DNA from 3 places in the Colwellia sp. BRX8-4 genome. Region 3 is predicted to be linked to each of the others. Evidence: predicted binding sites of a transcription regulator. Region 3 holds the regulator's gene; each other region holds the start of a gene.

What was found. Region 3 encodes LexA, which represses DNA repair genes until DNA is damaged. Its sites were predicted from a motif close to TACTGTATNNNNATACAGTA; they were not measured.
Region 1: H4J56_RS01880 (YebG family protein) is a predicted target of LexA. The motif match lies at 2,059-2,078, and genes of this name have one in related genera.
Region 2: H4J56_RS04590 (DNA recombination protein RmuC) is a predicted target of LexA. The motif match lies at 2,728-2,747, and genes of this name have one in related genera.

Annotation. Positions count from the first base shown of each region.
Region 1 is NZ_JACGVS010000002.1:14,287-18,446, forward strand. It holds gene H4J56_RS01870 (response regulator) at 1-318, opposite strand, end outside; gene H4J56_RS01875 (M48 family metallopeptidase) at 845-1,555, opposite strand; gene H4J56_RS01880 (YebG family protein) at 1,614-1,979, opposite strand; gene dbpA (ATP-dependent RNA helicase DbpA) at 2,156-3,571, opposite strand; gene H4J56_RS01890 (alpha/beta fold hydrolase) at 3,593-4,160, opposite strand, start outside.
Region 2 is NZ_JACGVS010000003.1:258,310-262,469, reverse strand. It holds gene H4J56_RS04595 (diguanylate cyclase) at 1-1,182, opposite strand, end outside; gene H4J56_RS04590 (DNA recombination protein RmuC) at 1,233-2,585, opposite strand; gene H4J56_RS04585 (TIGR02922 family protein) at 2,811-3,029, opposite strand; gene H4J56_RS04580 (fumarate hydratase) at 3,159-4,160, opposite strand, start outside.
Region 3 is NZ_JACGVS010000001.1:141,574-145,733, forward strand. It holds gene coxB (cytochrome c oxidase subunit II) at 1-1,504, opposite strand, end outside; gene lexA (transcriptional repressor LexA) at 2,070-2,705, opposite strand; gene H4J56_RS00630 (alpha/beta fold hydrolase) at 2,782-3,600, opposite strand; gene H4J56_RS00635 (DUF6942 family protein) at 3,976-4,160, shown strand, end outside.

The DNA of each region.
Region 1 (4,160 bases), on a different contig from region 3:
AACTGGTTTACGTAAAAAAGCTTTGGCACCGAGTTCAAGGACTTTACTTTGCATTTCTGGTTGTATATCGGCTGATATAACAAAAATTGCCGGTGTAATGTTTTCATCTTTTAGGGTTTGGAGTACACCTAAGCCATCTAGAACAGGCATGGTAAGGTCTAGAAATAGAATGTCAAATACTTGACTGCGTAAAAGTTCAACAGCTTCTTGACCATTTTTTGCTAATTGTGCATTAGCTGATAGTTGCTCTGGTAAGCTACGTAAAACTTGTTTACGGGCCATATTAGAGTCATCACAAACAAGAACTGAAAAGCTCATGTAATGGGTAATCCTTTATTTTTTTTATTTTATGGCGTTAATCTACCTTAAATTAGCGGTACTGTTAATTAATAAAGTACAAAATGCTGATTTTTTATGCTTTTAATGAAGATCTCTCTAATAATTGCACAATATAACAACAAGCTAATAATAATACGGTCAAAAATTAGTGATAATTTTACCGTGATACTTTTATTTTTTTACCTAATTAGAAGGTGATTATTAGGTTAATTAACACGATAGACATTATTGTCGAAAGGGTATAAATCGCAATAGCTTTCCAGCTGTATGTTTTGAATTTCATCATTTATCTCTTCATCTATTGATTATAACAATGGCTAATAAATTGTCATATCCTGTGAATTTAAATTAGTATTCAAATACTAAGCGATATTCGTGCCACAATATAATGTAAGTTGAAGAAATTGTTGATAATTTTATTAGTCTAATACTGAGTTGATTTTATCTTCTTTATAAAAAGATTTATTTGTTCGCTCATTTATCCCCTACGAGGATATTATGACCATTAAAGAGTCGGCCATTGTAATTGGTTTTGGTGGGATTTTAACCACGTTTTAGCTGAAGCGTAGTTAGGGTAGTTAAGCGCAACTAATTGCCAAAACTTAGTTGAATGATTCATGTGCTTAAGATGACAAAGCTCGTGAACTATTACATAATCGATAATCCATTTAGGCGTCATGGCTAATAAAGAACTGAAACTCAGTTCACTTCTACTATTACAGCTGCCCCATCTAGACTTATATAATCTGACTTTAAACGATTTGGGTAAAACACCAATTTTTTCCGCATAATGAGATAAGTTTTCATCAATATAAGCATAAGTTTGCTGCTTTAACCAAGCTTCAAGTTGTTGCTTTACATATTTATCTTGGTTCTTTATATCATCAGCTACTTTGATTTTTAATTTACTAGCGAGAGTCGCTATGATGATATCTTGATGAAGCGTTATTTCTGGAAATAGACCATAATGAATATCAAGTGTTTTAAGTTCGCCATTAATAAGCAATTGGCTATCTTTTTGATAATGATTATTTTGAGTTGCAGGTTGTGCGTTTTGCTCGGCAATTTTTCTGTGCAGCCAAAGGCTTTTTGATTTAACAATGTTCGCTATATCATCTTCAGAAACATATTTTGGCGCACGGATTATAATTTTTCCGTGCTTAACTTGTAAGCCAACCGTTTTTCTTTTAACGCTACGAATGAGCTGATATGACAACATAATTCAATATTATCTAGTGTTAAGTAAAGATAAATTCAAACCCGTACAGCGCACTTTATTTACTTGTGCTCGCTTTAGCCTTACGTGGCGCTTTTACTTTTGCTGTTGCTTCAATTTCTGGCGACGAGTCAGTGCTATTTACTGTTTCAACTGGTGCTGTAACGTTCTTTTTAGCAGCAGTCTCTGGCTTAGCTTTCTTAGCTTGCAAAGCAACAAGCACATCTTCACGATTCTTAGCTAGATAAATACAGAGTTCTTCACGCACTTTTTCATCAATATTAAAGCTGCTGGCTTCAAACATCTCGGCTAAGCTGTCAGCCATATCAAGCATTTTGTCATACTCGTCTGCTGCTTTTTTATCCATGAATGTTTCTACCTCCACACCTTGTCTAATGACGACAAATCGACTTTCAACTGCCATTTTTTTTCCCTTATAGGATCAATATTACGCTTGATGGTTTTATCATATACGATTTAAAACCGCTTATACAATCAAAATTAACTGTACAAAACAACAGTATCATACGAGGTTTTCATTAAAATACAATCATTTTATAAAACCTCGTTATTGATAAATACTGTTTTAACCGATAGTAACTATAGTAATCTCACTCTAAATTTACGACCTTTTAACTTGCCATCACTGAGTTTTTTAAAGGCTTGTTTGGCAAACTTTCGACTTACAGCTACATAAGCCCAGTTATCTGATAATTGAATTTTTCCCACTTCGCTAGCTGAAATAGTTTTATCGCCAGTTAGAGCGCCAAGGATATCGCCCGCACGTACTTTTTGCTTTTTACCGCCATCTATTTGTATTGTTGCCATTTTCGGAGAATACACCGAGGCGTTTAATACACTAGCGTCTGGCAGTAATTCACCTTCGATAGTTCGGTCAAGGTAATCTTCTAATAAACCTATTTTGTAGCTTTCTTTTTCACTGAAAAAAGAACAAGCAATACCTGTGCTACCCGCTCGGCCTGTGCGGCCAATACGGTGTACATGAATTTCGCTATCACGAGCGATATGATAATTAAATACTGCATCTAGCGCATCAATGTCTAAACCACGCGCGGCAACATCGGTGGCGACTAAAATTGAAATACTCTTATTGGCAAAGCGAACTAATACTTCGGTACGATCTCTTTGCTCTAAATCGCCATGTAAATCTTGAACATTAAAACCGTAATTACGTAGTTCATTGACAACAATTTGTACGTCTTTTTTGGTGTTACAAAAAACGATGCTTGATTCGGGTTGATGCTTTAATAACAATAAACGGATACCGTCGATACGCTCGCTGTCATTCTCTACCTTATAAAAATGCTGTGATATGGTGCTTTCTTCGTGATTCCCCTCAACGGTTACCTTGGTCGGTGATTGCATTATTTTTTTAGCAATATCGGCAATTTCTGCCGGGTAAGTTGCACTAAATAATAAGGTTTGTCGTTGTTGAGGAATTTGGCTAATAATAAAGTCAACGGAGGCTTGGAAGCCCATTTCTAGCATACGGTCGGCTTCATCGAGCACTAGCATATTCACATCGTCTAATTTCAATGTGCCTTTACCTAAATGATCTTCAATTCTTCCTGGCGTGCCAACAATGATATGAGCACCATGCTCTAAAGAACCGACTTGCGGGCCAAAAGGCATACCGCCACAAAGGGTCAATATTTTTATGTTATGGATGGCACGGGCTAATTTACGAATTTCTTTCGCTACTTGGTCGGCTAATTCACGTGTTGGACAAAGGATCAGTGTTTGAATACGAAAACGTTTTACGTCTAGTTTTTCTAAAACACCTAGGCCAAAGGCAGCGGTTTTACCAGAGCCTGTTTTACCTTGGGCAATAACGTCACCACCGGCAATAATAGTTGGCAAGCTTTGGGCTTGAATGTCGGTCATCTGTTGATAACCCATAGACTCTAAATTTTGAATTAACTCAGGTTTGAGTTGTAAGGTGGAAAAACTAAGCTGGCTCAACGGGAATTCCTTGGCATAAAAATAATACGTCATTTTACCTTGTTTAAATGCTTATTACTCGATAAAAAAACGAATCATATTGCCAGCACACTTTTCTGGTTGTTCAAGCGGTAACATATGGCCGGTGTCGGCAAGTGTTATTAAAGAAATCAGCGGCGATTGCGTTAAAATAGCGGTAATGCGCGTTAACTTAACCAGCGAGTCATTATCACCAATTAAGAACTGAATGGGGATGGCAAGCGTAGGAAGTTTTACTAATAAATTCTCGCGTTGGGTGGTCACTGTTAATTGATGGATAAGTGTATCCTTACCCAACTCAATATCCATTGCTCTAATACAGTTAATGATGCCTTGATTGTTGTGTTTGCTTGCATGCAGCAGGGCAGTTATACGTTTGCTGGTGATGCCTGAGTAACCATGCAATTTAACATAAGCAATCGTGCGGCTGCGCTCTTTTAATTGAGCAGGTGGCAACAAATAAGACATATTAGAAATAAGCAGTAGTTTGTTAATTTTATTAGGATATTTCAGCGCAAAAGCCGACGCGATATATCCCCCTAAAGAAAAACCCGCTAAATTTATTTTTCCTACTGGGAATTTTTGTTCAAGCGCAGTGACTATT
Region 2 (4,160 bases), on a different contig from region 3:
TCGCCCTTTGCTCTTAGCTTTGTATAACGCTTGATCCGAGCACTTTAACGCTTGTTCAAAGCTTTGTTTACTTTCCCGTACTGCAACGCCAATTGAAATAGTGACATTGACCGTTTTAAACTCACTATTTTTGCTTACTTTTTTAGCGTTTCGTTGTTGTTTTGTTTTTCTTTGTGGTTGACGAATGACAATTTTATAGGTTTCAATAGCTTGACGTACCGCTTCTAACTCAGTTAAGGCTTGCTCAATAGTTTTACCAGTAAATACGATGGTAAACTCTTCTCCGCCATAGCGAAATGCTTTCCCTCCCCCTTTAACGTTGCCAATTTTTTTTGCCACTAGTTTTAATACTTGGTCGCCAATATCATGGCCATAGGTATCATTAAACTTTTTAAAATGATCAATGTCTAGCATAGCAAGGGTGTAGTTTCGTCCAAGTGATAAGGCTAACTGATTGAGCGCCCGACGCGATGGTAAGCCCGTTAAGTCATCTCGATAGGCAATAAAATAAGCGTCGACAACAATGACTAACACGAAATACAAACTGAGTAATGCCAGCGTTAAACTTAGCGGTAGCTCAATTAATTGATATTGATAACATAGCCAAAACAGTAAAGAAAGCGCAACGGCTGAAGTCACTAAATCCGCTTTAATCACTGCTCGCCAAACAATAACCATAGTGCATAAAGCTAGTGGTAACTCTAAACGAATAACCTTACTAAAGCCTGCAATATGGGGAAAGGTTTGTACAAAAATGATAATTGGCTCACTCATCGTTAACCAAGCATAACTAATGATAGCCACTAAGGCGATAGCGACTAATCGATAAAGACCATGAATTGAGATAACGCCACGGTCTTTTATCAAAGACAATAAAAGTAAAACACTACAGCCAAATAACGTTAACCAATCACCCTGCTGCAGTAACCAAGTTGACCAAGGCGGTGAAAAAGTAATACTGGCGTAATATAAAAGCCACAATAATGATAAGTAGGCTAACCTGCTACGATTAAAATAACTGGCAAAGACGATCACAACAGCCAAGAACACCACTAATAATTGTTCGACAATCACTACTTGCTTTAGCCAAAAAGCTTGGCTTTTCATCATCAAAAAATAAACTAAAGCAACTGTGCCTAAACTAATAAACAGAGTTTTTAGTCCTTTAATTCTTTGCAACAAGATTAACTCCTTAGATTAAGTTATCGCTAAAGGGTAGAGAAGCAATCAGGTTAAACAACAGGTAGAGCTTGCTCATTATCTATTTTACTGTCTGTACCAGTGGGCTTTTCATCACTTTCATTTTTCAACTCAACCTGTTCAATTTTATCAAAGCGTGACGATATTTTATCTGCAGAGGTATGGATTTGTTTTACGTCACTCGCCGCTTGGTCTATGTGCTTTGCTAAATTGGCAAAACGAGATTTAAAACGACTAAAGTCCTGAGATAAGTGTGAGAGATGCGCTTGAATAACATGTATTTGCTTACGGGTTGCTTCATCTTTTAGTACCGAGCGTGACGTTGTTAATATAGCCATTAACGTGGTTGGCGATGCCAGCCATACTCGTTTTTTATTGGCGTAATCAACTAAATCACCTTGATGTGCATGAATTTCAGCAAAGATAGCTTCTGCAGGAATAAACATAATAGCGCCGTCGGCGGTTTCTTTTTCAATTAAGTATTTAGAACTAATATCGTTAATATGTTTTTTTATGTCGAGTTTAAATTGACGCTCTGCCGATTTTCGATCATGTTCCCCTAATTGGTTATCCAGCATTTTCTTATAGTTTTCTAAAGGGAACTTAGAGTCAATAACGACATTACCGGTTGGCTCAGGTAAAAATAAAATACAATCAGCAATTTTTCCATTTGATAAAGTGTGCTGTAAAGAAAAGTTTTGCTCGGGGATCACGTTGCGAATTAAACTGTTAAGCTGAACTTCGCCAAAAGCCCCCCGCGAACGCTTATCACTTAATACTTCTTGTAAGCTGACGACGTTTGAGGAAAGTTCCGTTATCTTCTTTTGCGCGTCATCAATCAAGGCAAGGCGTTGCAAAATATCATTAAAGGTTTTTGTTGTTTTCTCAAACCCTTCCGCTAAACGTTTCTCTACTTGCCCGCTAATTTCTTTCAAGCGGTTATCGGTAGAGACGGTTAATCCATCAATACGTTTAGCCATTTGCTCACTCGATGCTTGCAATGACTTCGTTAACTCTTCGCGGCTAATGTGCGTCACTCGATTTAGGTGTTCAACAAGTTGATCAACCGATTTTAGCTGATTCTGATTGAAAACGACTTGGTGCTCGTGTAATGCGCGGTGTAACTTTTCACTACTTGCATGTAAACTCGATGACTGCTTCTCACCTTGCTCAGCATGTTGATACAACAGCTTAATTTTAAAGTCAGAGATTTGTTGTTCAAAATAAGTCTTTAACTCAACTTGTTGGTTTGCCAATTGTTGATGATTAAAGCTAGTTTGCTGCTGTTGTTGCTGTTGATATTTATTTGAGACTTCACTATCAACGGTTAATTTTTCAAACAATAGCTGTAACTTTTCATGTTGCAAAGACAACTGTAGTGACATTTTTTTTATTTTAAAAAATACTATAAAGCTGATTAAAAAACACAATACCAATAGAATAACGCTAAACAGCATAAAAATTTCGGTAGGGATTTTCTCTAAAAAAACAAGGAGTTCATCGATAGGCATAAAGTCACATCAGTAACACTGTAAATATTATCAGTATTAAACCATAGAAATATACTCAGGTTAAGTTTATTCTAAGCTTGTTCATTAACAAGTCCATATTTAATAATCATTGATAAGATGAATGCGATCGCCAACTTTATTAAGAATGGTTATTTCTCCATCACACACAGCAACAATCGATTTATCTTCTTTAAATTTTTCCGGAATAATGACCCGCCCACTGGCATTTTCTGCAAATTTTCCAACAAAGTGCATTAACTCAAGTGAATCTTCAATATAATAAATAATAGTAACAGTGCGCAGGTTAGTGTTAGTCATAGTTAATGTTTTCAAAACTTAATTTTATTAATGTTCTTTTAGTATAGACAAAATTTTCAACTTATTATCGTCAATAAAAAAGCGCCCTAAGGCGCTTGTTTTAAAATTATTTGCTTACACAAGCATCAATTAATTTTTTGATTTGGCATCTTGCACTTCAATCTTAGCTTTCCAAATAGCAGGACCCGTGACATGAGCCGACTCTCCTTGGCTATCAACAGCTACAGTGACTGGCATATCTTCAACTTCGAATTCGTAAATAGCTTCCATCCCCATATCTTCAAAAGCAACAACTCTTGCTTTTTTAATAGCTTTTGATACTAAGTATGCAGCACCACCGACGGCCATTAGATAAACTGACTTATGGTTTTTGATGGTTTCAACGGTCTCGGCACCACGTTCAGCCTTGCCGATAGTGCCAAGTAACCCTGTTTCAGAGAGCATCATTTCTGTAAATTTATCCATACGTGTTGCTGTCGTTGGGCCAGCTGGGCCAACTGCTTCATCGCCAATAGCATCGACAGGACCTACGTAGTAAATAAACTTGTCAGTAAAGTCTACTGGTAACTTTTCGCCCTTGGCTAGCATATCTTGAATACGTTTATGGGCAGCATCACGTCCGGTTAAGATAGTCCCGCTCAATAATACAGTTTCACCGGTTTTCCAGCTACTGATATCAGATTTTTTCAAGGTATCAACATTAACACGACGTACGTTTTCACCGACTTCCCAAGTTATTTCTGGCCAATCTTCTAATTTTGGTGGTGTTAAGTTAGCCGGACCAGAACCATCTAAGTGAAAATGAACATGACGCGTTGCCGCACAATTGGGTATCATCACCACAGGTTTTGATGCCGCGTGGGTTGGTGCTGACATAATTTTAATGTCTACAACCGTCGTTAAACCGCCAAGACCTTGTGCGCCAATACCTAATTTATTAACACGTTCGAAAATTTCTAGACGCAGTTTTTCTTCGGCTGTTTCAGCACCACGGTCAATAAGGTCTTGAATATCTACCGGTTCCATTAAACTTTCTTTGGCAAGTACCCCTGCTTTTTCTGCTGTTCCGCCGATACCTATGCCTAACATTCCCGGTGGACACCAACCTGCGCCCATTGATGGTAGTGTTTT
Region 3 (4,160 bases):
TATTGCCCCAAGCATTACGCTCATAAGTAACAACTGCCGCTATTTCGGTTTTAGTTAACTGACTACCAAAAGCAGCCATAGCAGGGTTTTTCTTACTGCCATTAATAACCATATCTATATGCACAGCAATATCACCCAGTGCAATTGCACTACCTTTTAGTGCTGGAAATGCCGGAGGTAAACCCGCACCAGAAACTTGATGACAAGCAGCACAAGCTTTCATGTAAACTTGCTCACCCATAACCATCAGTTCATCTTCGCTGTACACTTTAGTTAGATCTTCTACTGGGGCTTCTTCAGCAACCATTTCAGCAACTGCTACCGGTGTTTCTGTGTCATTGCCTGATCCCTTAGCAGCACCTTTAACATCAGCGGCTTGTACGGCATCACCGGTATTGTTACCCCAAGCATTACGCTCGTAGGTCACAACTGCAGCAATTTGCTTCATACTTAACTGCTTACCATAAGCTTGCATACCTGTACCCGCTTTACCATTGAGTACAATATCAATATGCTCGGCAATACTACCCGTAGCAACTGGACTTCCTTTAAGTGCAGGAAATGCAGGAGGTAGACCAGCACCAGAAACTTGATGACAGGCAGCACAGTGGGCAATATAGGTAGTTTCACCCAAGGTCATCAATTCATCCATTGATGCGGAAGCGTTAAGAGATGCTTTCTCAGCAGCAGCGGCTTGAGCGTTGAGTTGGTGTTGTTCATCAAGCCATTTTGCATAGTCTGCTTCAGACTTTACTTCGACAACAATTGGCATAAAACCATGGTCTTTGCCACAAAGTTCAGCACACTGACCTCGGTATATCCCAGGCTTGTCAACTTTTGTCCATGCTTCATTAATAAATCCTGGGTTAGCATCTTGCTTTACAGCAAAAGCAGGTACCCACCAAGCATGAATAACGTCGTCAGAAGTGATTAAAAATCGTACTTTTTTATTAACTGGAATGACAAGGTGTTTATCAACTTCGAGTAGGTAATTTTCACCTTTGACTTTATCGCCAGCATCAACATTAAGGTGTTTACCTTCTTGTGTTTCATACTGTGATCTTGGCGTCGATAAAACGGAGTAGAACTCAATATCTTGATCAAAATATTTGTAATGCCATTTCCACTGAGAGGCGGTAACTTGAATGGTAACGTCAGAATCGTCGTTATTTTCCATTTCAATCAGTGTTTTTGTTGCTGGTACAGCCATAGCGATAAGAATGACAATGGGAATTGCTGTCCAGAGGATTTCTACTTTTGTACTTTCATGAAAATCTGCTGATTTAGCCCCTTTGGATTTTCGATGGAAAACCATTGACCAAAACATAGCACCAAAAACGACCACACCAATTGCTACACATATATACATTGCGAGCATATGTAGATCGTAAACATCTCTACTTACTTCTGTTACACCCTTGGTCAGATTTAATTGCATATCTGCCCAAGCTGAACTGGAAAGAACACTCCCCAACAACAGCCAACCTAGGTTACGTCTTTTCACACGACATCTCCTTCACCCTATAAAAGTTTAAAACTTGATACCTAGGACAAAACACATCCTTTAGTACGGATTTTTATTATTTTCTTAGCGATTTTGTTATCAACCAGTTAGCGTCGACAACATCGCCTTATATTTATATTTGTACACATTCCAAACTAGAATTACTTAAAAGTTGATCTGGGTCAATTTAAAAATCGAGCTATTTTAAAATAAAAACCAATAAAAACAATAGAGTATCAACTCTAATACAGGCAAAGGCCTAATAACAAAGGGCTGTAGCCGTAGTATTAAAAATAAACAGCTGAGTATAAATACGCGTATTGTAAAAATTGATCTTGGTTGTTTTTTAATCAGAGAAAGATAAAGTTGTTTGAATGGGCTTTAGAGTGAAAATTATTCTTAGTAAAGAGAAAGGTTTGCATGAAAAGAATACGAAAGGTTAGAAAAGCAAACTTTAGCCTATTTTATACACTAAAGTTTGCGGAGCAGTTTTACATATTTAATACTATATTTGTTAGATAAATTGGCTTAGTTACCACCAAGTTTATTGGATAGGTTAACTTAATTACATCCAGTCTGCCGAGCGAATAACGCCAACAGCCAACCCTTCAATATTAAACTCTTGATCAGACAAATCGACTTTTATAGGAGAGAAGTCATCATTTTCAGCATGTAAGTAAACGATGTTACCTTCTCGTTTATAACGTTTAACCGTAACATTTTCTTCGACACGAGCAACAATTACTTGGCCATTCTGTACATCGGTCGTTTGATGAACCGCTAACAAGTCACCATCAAGTATGCCGATATTTTTCATGCTTTCGCCATTAACTCTCAATAAGTAATCAGCAGCTGGGTGGAACAAATTACCATCAACTTTGTAATGATCTTCAACATGCTCTGCAGCTAAAATAGGTTCACCTGCAGCCACTCTGCCGATTAAAGGTAAACCGGCTTCTTCCATTAACTTCTCAGTCAAACGAATGCCGCGAGAAGTACCTGGCAACATTTCTATATAGCCTTTTTTAGCCAAAGCTTTTAAATGTTCCTCTGCTGCATTTGCTGATTTAAAGCCAAAAAACTTGGCTATTTCAGCACGCGTTGGTGGCATGCCCGTATCGCTTATTTTGTCTTTGATCAGATCAAAAACTTGTTGTTGTCGGTTCGTTAGAGGGCGTAATTCGCTGATTTCATTTAGCATAGGGAGCCTGTAAATTTACACAGTTGTTACTGTGAGTATATACAGGTCGTTAGTAAAGGCAAGTTTTCTAGTCGAATTATTTTTGAAAACTCCCTGATTTTAAATAATGGATAACTTGTTCGATAACTTTTTCGTTTTTCATCATAAATGGATGGGTCGTTTCCATTTCAATGTGATCATTCATACCATCAAGTTTGGTACTAGCAACCGAAACTTTACCATCATCTTTATCAGGAATAAGTGTTGATAATATCCAATTAATACTTTGATTACCGGCAATAACACCCAAATCAAAATTAGCATTGCCAAGGTTACTAGGGACACTGAATTCGCCGGTACCTAATTGCATACCCGCATCACCATTGATGAAACTAAAACCAGGTGTATTTTTTAGTTTATCAACAACTTCACTGCCTTTGTTTGGTGGACCTAGCATCACGACTTTATGTAAATTAGGTATTTTATGCATACTTAAATATTGGCGAACTAATATACCGCCCATTGAATGGGTAACAAAGTTAACTTGGCGATTTTCACAAATTAATAGCGCTTTAGAAATCACTTTTTCAGCCAACTCTTCTATCGAATAATCTCTAGAAGGGTAGTTGATATTTATCACAAAATATCCTTCTGCTAACAATCGTTTTTCAATAGCTTTCATGGAGTTAGCCGAACGTGCAAGCCCATGCAGTAAAATTACACATTCACCATTAGCTAAAGAATCTGCTGGCTCTTCAAAAGAAGCTTGAATTTTATAGCCACGTTCAACCGAAGTATCTAAGCTTTCTTGTTCAATCATATTTTTTAAACGAGTTTCTGCATCAGTAATTTTTTTACTAAATTGTTCTTTAAGTAGCGCTAGGTCTGACTTAAGTGCTGCAATTTTTTCATTCATAGCTGCGCTCCATCATTTTTTTTTAGAATTCATTATTGATACTGTAGTCATGTTAAACAGCAGCTAAGCAATATATTTTTAGCTGCCACAAATATAAAATATAAAACAGTTTTCTCCAACAAAATTTGAAACCATTACCCTTGTAATGTCATTTTTTTCGATAAACTTCTCGCGTGGACCTTTAAATAGCCATAGAAAGCTATACGATATTAACATTTTATATTAGTTATCTGTTAGACATTGATAATCTTCAATCGATCTAACTTTACCAGTAACTACATACATTCAAGCAAAAAAATTTTAAGGACGTTTTACTTGTCTCGATTATAAATTTACAATTCAACATACCCCCCACGTAAAATGAGTTAAGTACCATTGAATGTTATTGGTTTAGGTTGCTCAAACTTTAGCGTCGCCGTTTATATTGGCAATAAACCGAGTATGCTTGAATATCAGCAATTATCTTGTCTATCGCCGCTAACCTTGGGCGAAATAGAGATGGTTAATCAAGCTTGTGGCAATGGTTGGCGGAAAGTTTTCAATGTTTATGCGAAGCTGCT